One region of the Pseudomonas sp. SDO5591_S426 genome, then DNA from elsewhere that is predicted to be linked to it. Evidence: predicted binding sites of a transcription regulator. Region 1 holds the regulator's gene; each other region holds the start of a gene.

What was found. Region 1 encodes FliA, which starts transcription of late flagellar genes. Its sites were predicted from a motif close to CTAAAGTTTNNNNNNNNNNNGCCGNTAA; they were not measured.
Region 2: a site for FliA is predicted at 1,317-1,344, ahead of ACW9JC_RS01685 (methyl-accepting chemotaxis protein). Genes of this name have one in related genera too.
Region 3: a site for FliA is predicted at 1,548-1,575, ahead of motA (flagellar motor stator protein MotA). Genes of this name have one in related genera too.

What each region holds. Positions count from the first base shown of each region.
Region 1 is NZ_JBSVXD010000026.1:25,691-28,968, reverse strand. It holds gene ACW9JC_RS08335 (protein phosphatase CheZ) at 33-821, opposite strand; gene ACW9JC_RS08330 (chemotaxis response regulator CheY) at 841-1,212, opposite strand; gene fliA (RNA polymerase sigma factor FliA) at 1,379-2,119, opposite strand; gene fleN (flagellar synthesis regulator FleN) at 2,116-2,946, opposite strand; gene flhF (flagellar biosynthesis protein FlhF) at 3,063-3,278, opposite strand, start outside.
Region 2 is NZ_JBSVXD010000003.1:83,822-87,099, reverse strand. It holds gene ACW9JC_RS01685 (methyl-accepting chemotaxis protein) at 1-1,228, opposite strand, end outside; gene ampE (regulatory signaling modulator protein AmpE) at 1,797-2,633, opposite strand; gene ampD (1,6-anhydro-N-acetylmuramyl-L-alanine amidase AmpD) at 2,630-3,205, opposite strand.
Region 3 is NZ_JBSVXD010000210.1:1,679-4,956, reverse strand. It holds gene motB (flagellar motor protein MotB) at 1-624, opposite strand, end outside; gene motA (flagellar motor stator protein MotA) at 628-1,479, opposite strand; gene ACW9JC_RS26190 (HDOD domain-containing protein) at 1,646-3,184, shown strand; gene rhdA (thiosulfate sulfurtransferase) at 3,227-3,278, shown strand, end outside.

The DNA.
Region 1 (3,278 bases):
TGGTGTGCTCCTAACAGAACAGGTCTAAAAACCTAAAATCCAAGGCTGGATAACAAATCGTCCACATCGTCCTGACCGGACACAACGTCTTCTCTTTTATCGGCATGAATCTGCGGACCTTCACCCTGAGAGAGATGTTTTTGTGGATCTTTTTCTGCAAGCATCGCTTCACGGTCATGTTCGATGCCCGCAAAGCGGTCCACCTGACTGGCCATAAGCACGAGCTTGAGCAGGTTGCTCTCAACTTCGGTGACCAGTTGGGTCACTCGCTTGATCACTTGACCTGTGAGGTCCTGATAATCCTGGGCAAGCAGAATATCGTTGAGGTTGGTCGACACGGCGCGGTTGTCAGTGCTGCTGCGCGCCAGGAATCCGTCGACGCGACGGGCCAGCTCGCGGAACTCTTCAGCCCCGACTTCGCGACGCATGAAGCGTCCCCAATCGGTGCTCAAGGCCTGGGCTTCGTCAGCCAGGCTGTTGACCAGCGGCGTGGCGTTTTCCACCAGATCCATGGTGCGGTTGGCCGCGGCCTCGGTCAGCTTGACCACATAACCCAGACGCTCGGTGGCGTCGGTGATCTGTGACACTTCCTCGGCTTGCGGCATGTGCGGGTCAATCTGGAAATTGACGATCGCGCTATGCAGCTCGCGGGTGAGCTTGCCCACTTCCTGATACAGGCCGCGGTCACGGGTCTGGTTGAGCTCATGGATCAATTGCACAGCATCGCCGAACTTGCCCTTTTCAAGGCTCTCGACCAGTTCGACGGCGTGTTTTTTCAGGGTCGATTCAAAATCGCCCTGCGAAGATTCGTTATGCCCCATAGCTCCCCCGTGGCGCAGTTCAACCGATGCGTTCGAAAATCTTCTCGATTTTTTCTTTCAACGCCTGGGCCGTGAAGGGTTTGACCACATAGCCGTTTACACCGGCCTGGGCCGCTTCGATGATCTGCTCGCGCTTGGCTTCAGCGGTCACCATCAGCACCGGCAGGTGCTTGAGCTTTTCATCGGCACGCACGTGGCGCAGCAGATCGATACCGGTCATGCCAGGCATGTTCCAGTCCGTTACCAGAAAGTCGATGCTCCCGCTGTTGAGAACCGGAATGGCGGTAGTGCCATCGTCGGCCTCGACCGTGTTGGTGAACCCAAGGTCACGCAACAGGTTTTTTATGATCCGCCGCATCGTTGAGAAGTCATCAACGATGAGGATTTTCATGTTCTTGTCCAATTCGACCTCCAAGCAGACTAAAACGCGCCCAGCACCTGGGCGCGCCATTTCAATCAATCTGGCAAAACACTCGATGACTGTCTGGAGTACAGCGGATCGAGACCGGCGCGGTTCATCACCCCACCAGCCACGTCACAGTGCCCCCACACTGCCTTCAGCGCGCTCGCCACTCTCCCAAACGCCCCCGCAAACGGGCCGCGCACTGGCTGTGTAACTGGCTGACCCGAGACTCGCTGACTCCCAGGACCTCACCGATTTCCTTGAGATTCAACTCTTCGTCGTAGTACAGCGCCAACACCAGTCGCTCACGCTCCGGCAAATTGGCAATCGCGTCCGCCAGCGCCGCCTGGAAGCGTTCATCTTCCAGATCGCGTGACGGCTCGAGATGAGCACTCGCGCCATCCTCGTGCAGCCCTTCGTGTTCGCCGTCCTGCAACAGATCGTCGAAACTGAATAACCGGCTGCCCAGGGTGTCGTTCAAAATCCCGTAATAATCGTCGAGACTCAATTGGAGTTCGGCCGCAACTTCGTGATCTTTAGCGTCACGGCCGGTTTTAGCTTCAATCGAGCGAATGGCATCGCTGACCATGCGGGTATTGCGGTGGACCGAACGTGGCGCCCAGTCCCCCTTGCGCACTTCATCGAGCATGGCGCCGCGGATGCGGATGCCCGCGTACGTCTCGAAACTCGCGCCTTTGCTAGCGTCGTATTTGGTGGAGACTTCCAGCAGGCCGATCATCCCGGCCTGGATCAAATCTTCGACCTGGACACTGGCCGGCAGACGCGCCAGCAAGTGATAGGCAATGCGTTTGACCAGCGGCGCATAACGCTCGATCAGCTCGTACTGCGCATCGCGTGCCGACTTCTTGTAGAGGTTGTAGCCGCTGGCTGTCATAGAACCGGTCCTGCCGTTTGTTGCACGAGGCGCTCGACGAAGAATTCCAGATGCCCGCGCGGGTTGGCAGGCAGCGGCCAGGTGTCGACCTTCTGTGCGATCGCCTTGAACGCCAGCGAGCACTTGGAGCGCGGGAAGGCTTCGTAGACGGCACGTTGTTTCTGCACAGCCTTGCGCACGCTTTCGTCGTAAGGCACGGCGCCGACGTATTGCAGGGCGACGTCGAGGAAGCGATCCGTGACTTTGGTCAACTTGGCGAACAGGTTGCGCCCTTCCTGCGGGCTCTGGGCCATGTTGGCCAGGACGCGGAAGCGGTTCATGCCGTAGTCGCGGTTAAGCAGTTTGATCAGCGCGTAGGCGTCGGTGATCGAAGTCGGCTCGTCGCAGACCACCAGCAACACTTCCTGGGCCGCGCGAACGAAACTGACTACCGAGTCACCAATACCCGCAGCGGTGTCGATCACCAGCACGTCGAGGTTGTCGCCGATGTCGCTGAAGGCCTGGATCAGGCCGGCGTGCTGCGCCGGGCTCAAATGAACCATGCTCTGGGTGCCGGACGCGGCCGGAACGATGCGGATGCCGCCGGGGCCCTGCAACAGGACGTCGCGCAGCTCGCAGCGGCCTTCGATCACGTCGGCCAGGGTACGTTTGGGTGTCAGCCCCAGCAGAACGTCGACGTTCGCCAGTCCCAGGTCGGCGTCCAGCAGCATGACGCGCCGGCCAAGCTCAGCCAAAGCCAGGGACAAGTTCACTGACACGTTAGTTTTCCCGACGCCACCTTTGCCGCCGGTCACCGCGATCACCTGTACGGGATGCATGCTGCCCATGTTATTTCTTTACCTTGTCTTGCATAGACGGAGGCCACATTACTGGCTGCGCGTTCGCAAACGGAACAATGCATGGCAGACCATCGATGTAGGTACAAAAACTATTCATTGTTACCTCAGCCTACCTGCTTGGTGGGGCTGTGGTAGATATCAGCGAACATGTCAGCCATGGCTTCTTCGCTGGGCTCTTCCTGCATTTGCACGCTAACGGCGCGACTGACCAGTTGATGACGGCGCGGCAGATGCAAATCATCCGGAATCCGCGGGCCGTCGGTCAGGTAGGCCACCGGCAATTCATGGCTGATGGCCAGGCTCAACACCTCGCCCAGACT
Region 2 (3,278 bases), on a different contig from region 1:
GCTCGACTTCGCTGACGGTTTGCCCGACGCGTTCGATCAGGTCATGGATTTTTTTCACGGTGCCATTGAACACCTCGCCCAACTCGCCCAGCTCATCACGGCTGTGGGCACTGAACGTGACCGTCATGTCGCCGGCCGCCACTTTGTCCATCACCCCGCCAAGGCGTTTGAGCGTGGTGCGTGTCGAGAAATAGAAGCCGCCATACAGGTAAAAAATCAGTACAAACACCACCGACAGCGCTACAGCCTGCAGGATCATGTGCGTGCGGTTTTGCTCAAGGCGCTGCTGCAACTGGGTGTCGAGAAACTTCAGGGTGGCTTCATTGAGCTGGTAAGTCTGGTCCATCAGACCCGTGACCTGATCGTAAAAAGCCTGCCACGGTGCATCCAGCGTGTCAGCCATCACCACCTGTTCTTCGAACAACTCGCTGGCCTTTTTCAACGACGCCTTGCTGCTGTCAGCCTGAGTAGCAAGGGTTTCCCGCGCGGCTTTGCTGGAGCTCAATGCGTCCTGCAACTTCAGGCCATATTCGCCTTGAAGCTTTTCGATCTGCGACAGCAATTCATCAAAACGGGTGCTCGACGCCGAATTGAGGAAGCCTTGCCCCAACGAATAGGAACCCATCGCCCGGCCTTCACCCAAAATCTGGGTGACACGCGGCGTGACGACGGTCACGAGCTCGCTCAACTGGCGCATGTCGCTCTGATTGTCCCGGCTCAGACCGGCCTGGCTGGTGACGATCTGGCTGAAAATCTGCGCGCTGCCGACCATTTTGCCGATCAGCGCACTCTTGCTTTGCAGGGAGTTTTCCGTTTGCTGGGCCTTGAACGCGGCGATCATTTCATCGCGCTTGCCGTCGAATACCGCGATCTGCTCCGGATCGGTGGTCATCGCGGTCAGCCCTTGCAGGCGCGCCAGAATGCTTTGTTCGAGTGTGGTGATCTGCGATTCAACGTTACTGGCCTTGCCCGACTGACCGAGGGTGACGTTGATCTGCACCAGATTGTTGAGGGTTTCCAAATCACGCCGTAGCGTCAGACTGCTGCCCAGCAAGTCGAGGCTTTGCAGCTCGATGCGGGTGCCCTGGAATTCGCGATAGGAGTCGCGCACCAGATAGAAATTGGTCACCAGCATCGGCACCAGGAACAGGACGCTGATCAAACTGAACTTCATGCCGAAGCTCAAGCGGTTCATCAGTGCAACGGCGGGATAGAGCAAGCTCTTCACTGGAAGTCTCCCTTTGATTTCTTATTTTTATTGGCAGGCGCAGCCAGGCAGCAGATAGCCACCATTGGACGCTATTCCTGTATAGCTCAAAACGGGAGATGGTTTTGTAACTTAAGGTTAACGGAGGAGGCGTTTTGGTTTGTTCCTGATGCAACCAGGCCGGCTGTCAGATCTTCATCGCCAGCAGGCTGGCTCCCACAGTTTGAAATGCGTACGAACCAAACAAGCAGGCCGGCCGGTAGGCCGCCTCGGTTGATCTTGATCCACCCGCCCCATCGGGAGGCTGAGTGGAGGTGTTCATCCGGGGAGTGGCGCGCAGCGCCGTTCGACGCAGTCGAACACGCTGCATGTAGGTCGTCGCGCAGCAGACCGGAGGGCAGTGTCCCCGGATGGATACCGGAGCGAAGGAACCCCGAGCTCTAGCGAGGGGCCGTACGTAAGGGGCGAGACCTTTGCTTCCTTTGGGCTGGGCCGGCACTCCGGCGTTTGCCAAAGGGAGTCGCCGTAAGGGCGAAACCATAGGTGGCCGTTACCGAAGCAACGGATATGTACGCAATAAAAAATCGACTTACGGCAACACCGTCCAAAGCGCAAACCCCGCATACCAAAGCACCGCCGCCCGCAGCAGCAACTCCCAGATCCGATCAAGATTATTGATGCCCTCAGGCCCAACCACCGGCACCGGGATTTCAGCGGCCACCAACCCGGCCTTCTCGATCAACTGCGCGGCACTGATGTTCCAGTTCAGCAACTCATGCAACATCACCCGACTCACCGCAACAAAATTGCCAACCAAGGCAAAACTCGCCGCCAGCAACCGCACCGGCACCCAATCAAACGCATGGCGCAACTGAGCAGCACGCTCGACCACCGCAGGGTTCTGCCCATGCTCCTCGGCCAAGGCGAGCAACCGGTAACTCAGGGCAGCGACCGGCCCCAACAGGAAGTACCAGAAAATCACCGCAAAAAAACTCTGGTACGCCTCCCACAACAAATGCCCTTCGACCCGCTCCAGCAGTTGCTCGCCACTGTCGGCGCAGATATCCAGGTCACGTTTGGCGACATGGGCCGCAGCTTGCAGGTCTTCCCGGCGCCAGGCGTCTCGAAATGGTCCGAGGCCGGCCAGCAGATCGCCACGCCCCAGACTGTAAATCACCACCAGCAGATGCACCGGCAACGCCAGCAAGCCGTAAGCCACCGGGTCCAATACCAGCAACAGCAACCCCAACAGCGCAACCGGCAACAACACCAGCACGAGCAAAACCAGCCATGGCTTTTTCGCCAGGCGCGGGCTGGACTCGAGTTTATGCAGCTCGCGCACCCAACCGCCATCTCGCTGAATCTGGTGGCGCAAGGCCGAGAACTTCTCGATCCATACCGCCAACAGCAACACCAGAAAACTCATTGTCGCTCCTCTTTTTCCACTGCGGCTTCAGCCAGCGCCGCGCGATAGCGTGCCCATTCGAACGCCGGTCCCGGATCGGTCTTGCGCCCGGGCGCAATGTCGCTATGCCCGCAAATACGCTGTGGAGTAATGGCCGTGAAGACGTTTTGCAGTTGCCGGGTCAGGGCAATCAATGCGTCGTACTGAGCATCGGTGAACGGCAGATCATCCGTGCCCTCCAGCTCAATGCCCAGGGAAAAATCGTTACAGGTTTCCCGCCCCTCGAAAACCGAAACGCCAGCGTGCCAGGCGCGCTCAAGGCAGGATACAAACTGAGTGACCGCGCCATCACGCTCGATCAAAAAGTGCGCAGACACCCGCAGATCGGCAATCCCCTCAAAGTAAGGGTGCTCCGTGACATCCAGACGATTCTGGAAAAACTCCTGCACCTTGCCCGTGGCGAATTGCGCCGGCGGCAGGCTGATGTTGTGGATCACCAGCAGGGAAATTTCGCCCGTGGGGCGCGCATTGAAGTTGGGTGAGGGGCACAAACGCACCTCTTGACACCAACCGCTCGCGGGGTCCAACTGCATACCGTTTCCTTCAACGATGACTGTGTTGGAGCCCAGTATGCCGCGATAGCCCCTCAGGACGCGATCACTTGCC
Region 3 (3,278 bases), on a different contig from region 1:
GCTGTACGGCTTGGCATCGGTGTGGCCGCTGATGCTGATCTTGTTCGGCACCGCTTTGATGGTGTCGGCCATGGCCAGCAGGATGTCTTCGAAATACGGTTTCAGGCGCGCACTGCCCGAGTCGAACATCGGCCGATTCTCGGCATCCACGATCTGGATGCGCAAGCCGTCCGGGGTGATCTCGAACATGATCTGATCTTTGAATTTCTGCAGCTGCGGGTTCTCTTCGACTTTGTTCTGCAATTCTTGCAGCAGCAGCTCGAGGCGCTCCTTCTCGACCATTTCGGCCATGCCTTCAACCTGCTCGGCGTCGACGGTGACCTTGTCCGGTTGCGGCTGGGATTTCACCTCGGGGTTGAGGGTGTTTTCCGGCGCCAGGGTCGGCGTACCACCCAGGTCGATGATGTAAGGCGTACCGCTTTCGGAAAAGCCGATCGGGTCCTTGAAGTAACCGGCGATGGCGATCTTCTGTTCCGGCGTTGCCGTGGACAGCAGCCACAACACCAGGAAGAACGCCATCATCGCCGTGGCGAAGTCGGCGAAGGCGATTTTCCAGGCGCCCCCGTGATGCCCGCCGGCGATGCGCTTGACGCGCTTGATGATTATCGGCTGATTGTTTTCCATAACTTAACGACCACGAACCGCTTGTTCCAGCTCGGCGAAGCTTGGACGGTGCGCCGGGTACAGAACCTTGCGCCCGAACTCCACGGCCAGCGATGGCGGCATGCCGGATGCCGAAGCCACCAGCGAGGCCTTGATGGCTTCGTAGACGTTCAGCTCTTCCTTGGCGTCGTGGGCCAGGGAATGGGCCAACGGACCAAAGAAACCGTAGGCAGCAAGAATACCGAAGAAGGTACCGACCAGCGCCGCACCTACGTGCAAGCCGATGGACTTCTGATCGCCCTCGCCCAGGGACGCCATGGTCACCACGATACCCAGTACCGCCGCAACGATACCGAAACCGGGCATGGCGTCGGCGATGCCGTTCACCGCGTGGGACGGGTGTTCAAGGTCTTCCTTGAGGCTGTAAAGCTCCATGTCGAACAGGCCTTCCAGCTCATGGGGAGCCATGTTGCCGGAGGACATGATGCGCAAGTAATCGCAGATGAATGCGGTCATGCGCTCGTCTTTCAGGACGGTCGGATACTTGGCGAAGATCGGGCTCGCAGCGGCATCTTCGATGTCGCCTTCGATGGCCATCATGCCTTCGCGGCGGCTTTTGTTGAGGATCTCGTAGATCAGCCCCAGCACTTCCAGATAGAAGCCGTGAGTGAAACGCGAGCCGAACATGCTCAGGGATTTCTTGAGCACGTGCATCGTCATGTAGCCGGGGTTGGCCTGGAGAAATGCACCGAGCGCCGCACCGCCGATGATCAACACCTCGAAGGGCTGGATCAGGGCAGCAATTTTGCCGTGGGAGAGCACGTATCCGCCGAGCACGCTCGCGAATACGACGATGATGCCGATTATTTTAGCCATAGGTAGGAGAGCACTTACTGAGTCGGGTTCAAGGTCATATTCGGAAGTTAAAAAATCTCTTCTTCTACTTATCGGCAAAACTGCGCCAGACTATAGCCAGTTCAGGCGAAAAGCCACTTCGACCCACTCCGGGCCCCGTTAATGCTGAAGATGATCGCCTCCCGACATGGTTAACGAAACGAACGTCCCGACTCCAAAACCGACCACTCTTGAAGGCTGGGTCAAGCTTCTGGATGGCGTGCGCCTGCCGGTTCCGCAGGCCAGTCACGACCGTGTCTGCCGTGCGATCCGCGACAGCCGCAGCTCGTTGCGCGACATCGCCGACTTGATGCAGGACAGTCCGGCCCTGGCCTTGAGCGTAATTCGCGAAGCCAACCGGCACACCCATGGCAGCATGACCGAGCCGGCGGAAAACCTTGAGATCGCGATCAGTCGCCTCGGACTGAAACGTACCGAAGAACTGCTCGAGCGCTTGCCGGCCGAACCCATGGCCGAGATTCCGAAAGCCCTGCGCCAGCTGCAAATGATCAGCCAGCACGCCACGCAACAGGCCAACGGTTTCTTCTCCAGTCGCCTGGCGCGACTGTGGCAGGACATCCATTGGGGCAGCCTGCTGTTTCTGTCGCCGCTGTGGCCACTGGCGCTGACGCATCCGCAATTGCTCGAAGAGTGGGAACTGCGGGTCATCCATAAAGGTGAGTCGGCGCGCAAAGTCGAAAAGCAATTGTTTGGCACGCGCCTGCTTCAAATCGGCCTGGCCCTGGTGGATATCTGGCGCCTGCCGATCTGGGTGCAACAAGGCTATAAACTGTTGCTCGCCGAGCAGCGCGAACTGGTCAAAGTCCTGCGCATTGCCCGCGACAGCGAGCATCCACTGCGTCAACAAAATCGCCTCGATGACGATCCGACGCTGCGCCGTTGGCTCAACCAGCCGGCCAACACCGTGTTGCTGGCCAATGGGTTGGCGCTGTCGGCACAACAGGCCTGGGACAGTCCGCACAGCGAGCGCTGGCAGTACCTGACCAGCCTTTATCTGCAAATGCCGATGGACGAAGTGCAACAGCAATTGCACCAGCAGGCTGCCAACAGCGCCCGCCATCACGCCATGCCCGACCTCTGGCACCCCGCCGTTGCGTTGCTCTGGCCGTGGGGTACGAATCGCGTTCATGCCGGTTTATTGCCGGCACCGGCACCGACCGCCGAAGATCTGACAAAGTGGCGCAGCCAGTGCGCCGAGCTGCTGGTCGAACCGAGTCGCTTCACCAACGCCATGCACTTGACCACCTCTGCCCGCGATGCGCTGGTCGCGTGCGGCATGCGTCGGGTAATGATTTTGATGGCCGACCGCACCCACGCCAATCTTCGGGTCCATCAGACGGCGGGCTTGCCGAAAGAAGTCGCCGGGTTGAACATCGCGGTCAGTCAGAGCACCGTGCTGCAACGACTGCTCGCGCAACAGGCCCAGGTGCGCCTGACGCCAGCCAACAATGCGCAATTTTCCGCCCTGCTGCCCAACACCCTGCGCTCGCAGTTCAGCGGCGAGCACCTGCTGCTGCGTTCACTGGTCAACAATGGCCGGGTGATCATGATTGTGGTGGCGGATCAGGGCGGCGGGCCGTTTTCGGAAATCACCGTACAAGCCTTCGGCAAAACCGCTCAGTGCATTGAGAAAGCGCTGCACAGTTTTAGCCGACGCGGCCAATGACGCTACGCTACAATCCTCCCTTTTGTGCCCTGGAGACCTCACATGTCTGACTTCTCTGGCTTGCCGCTGGTGATCGAACCGAGCGACTTGCTCC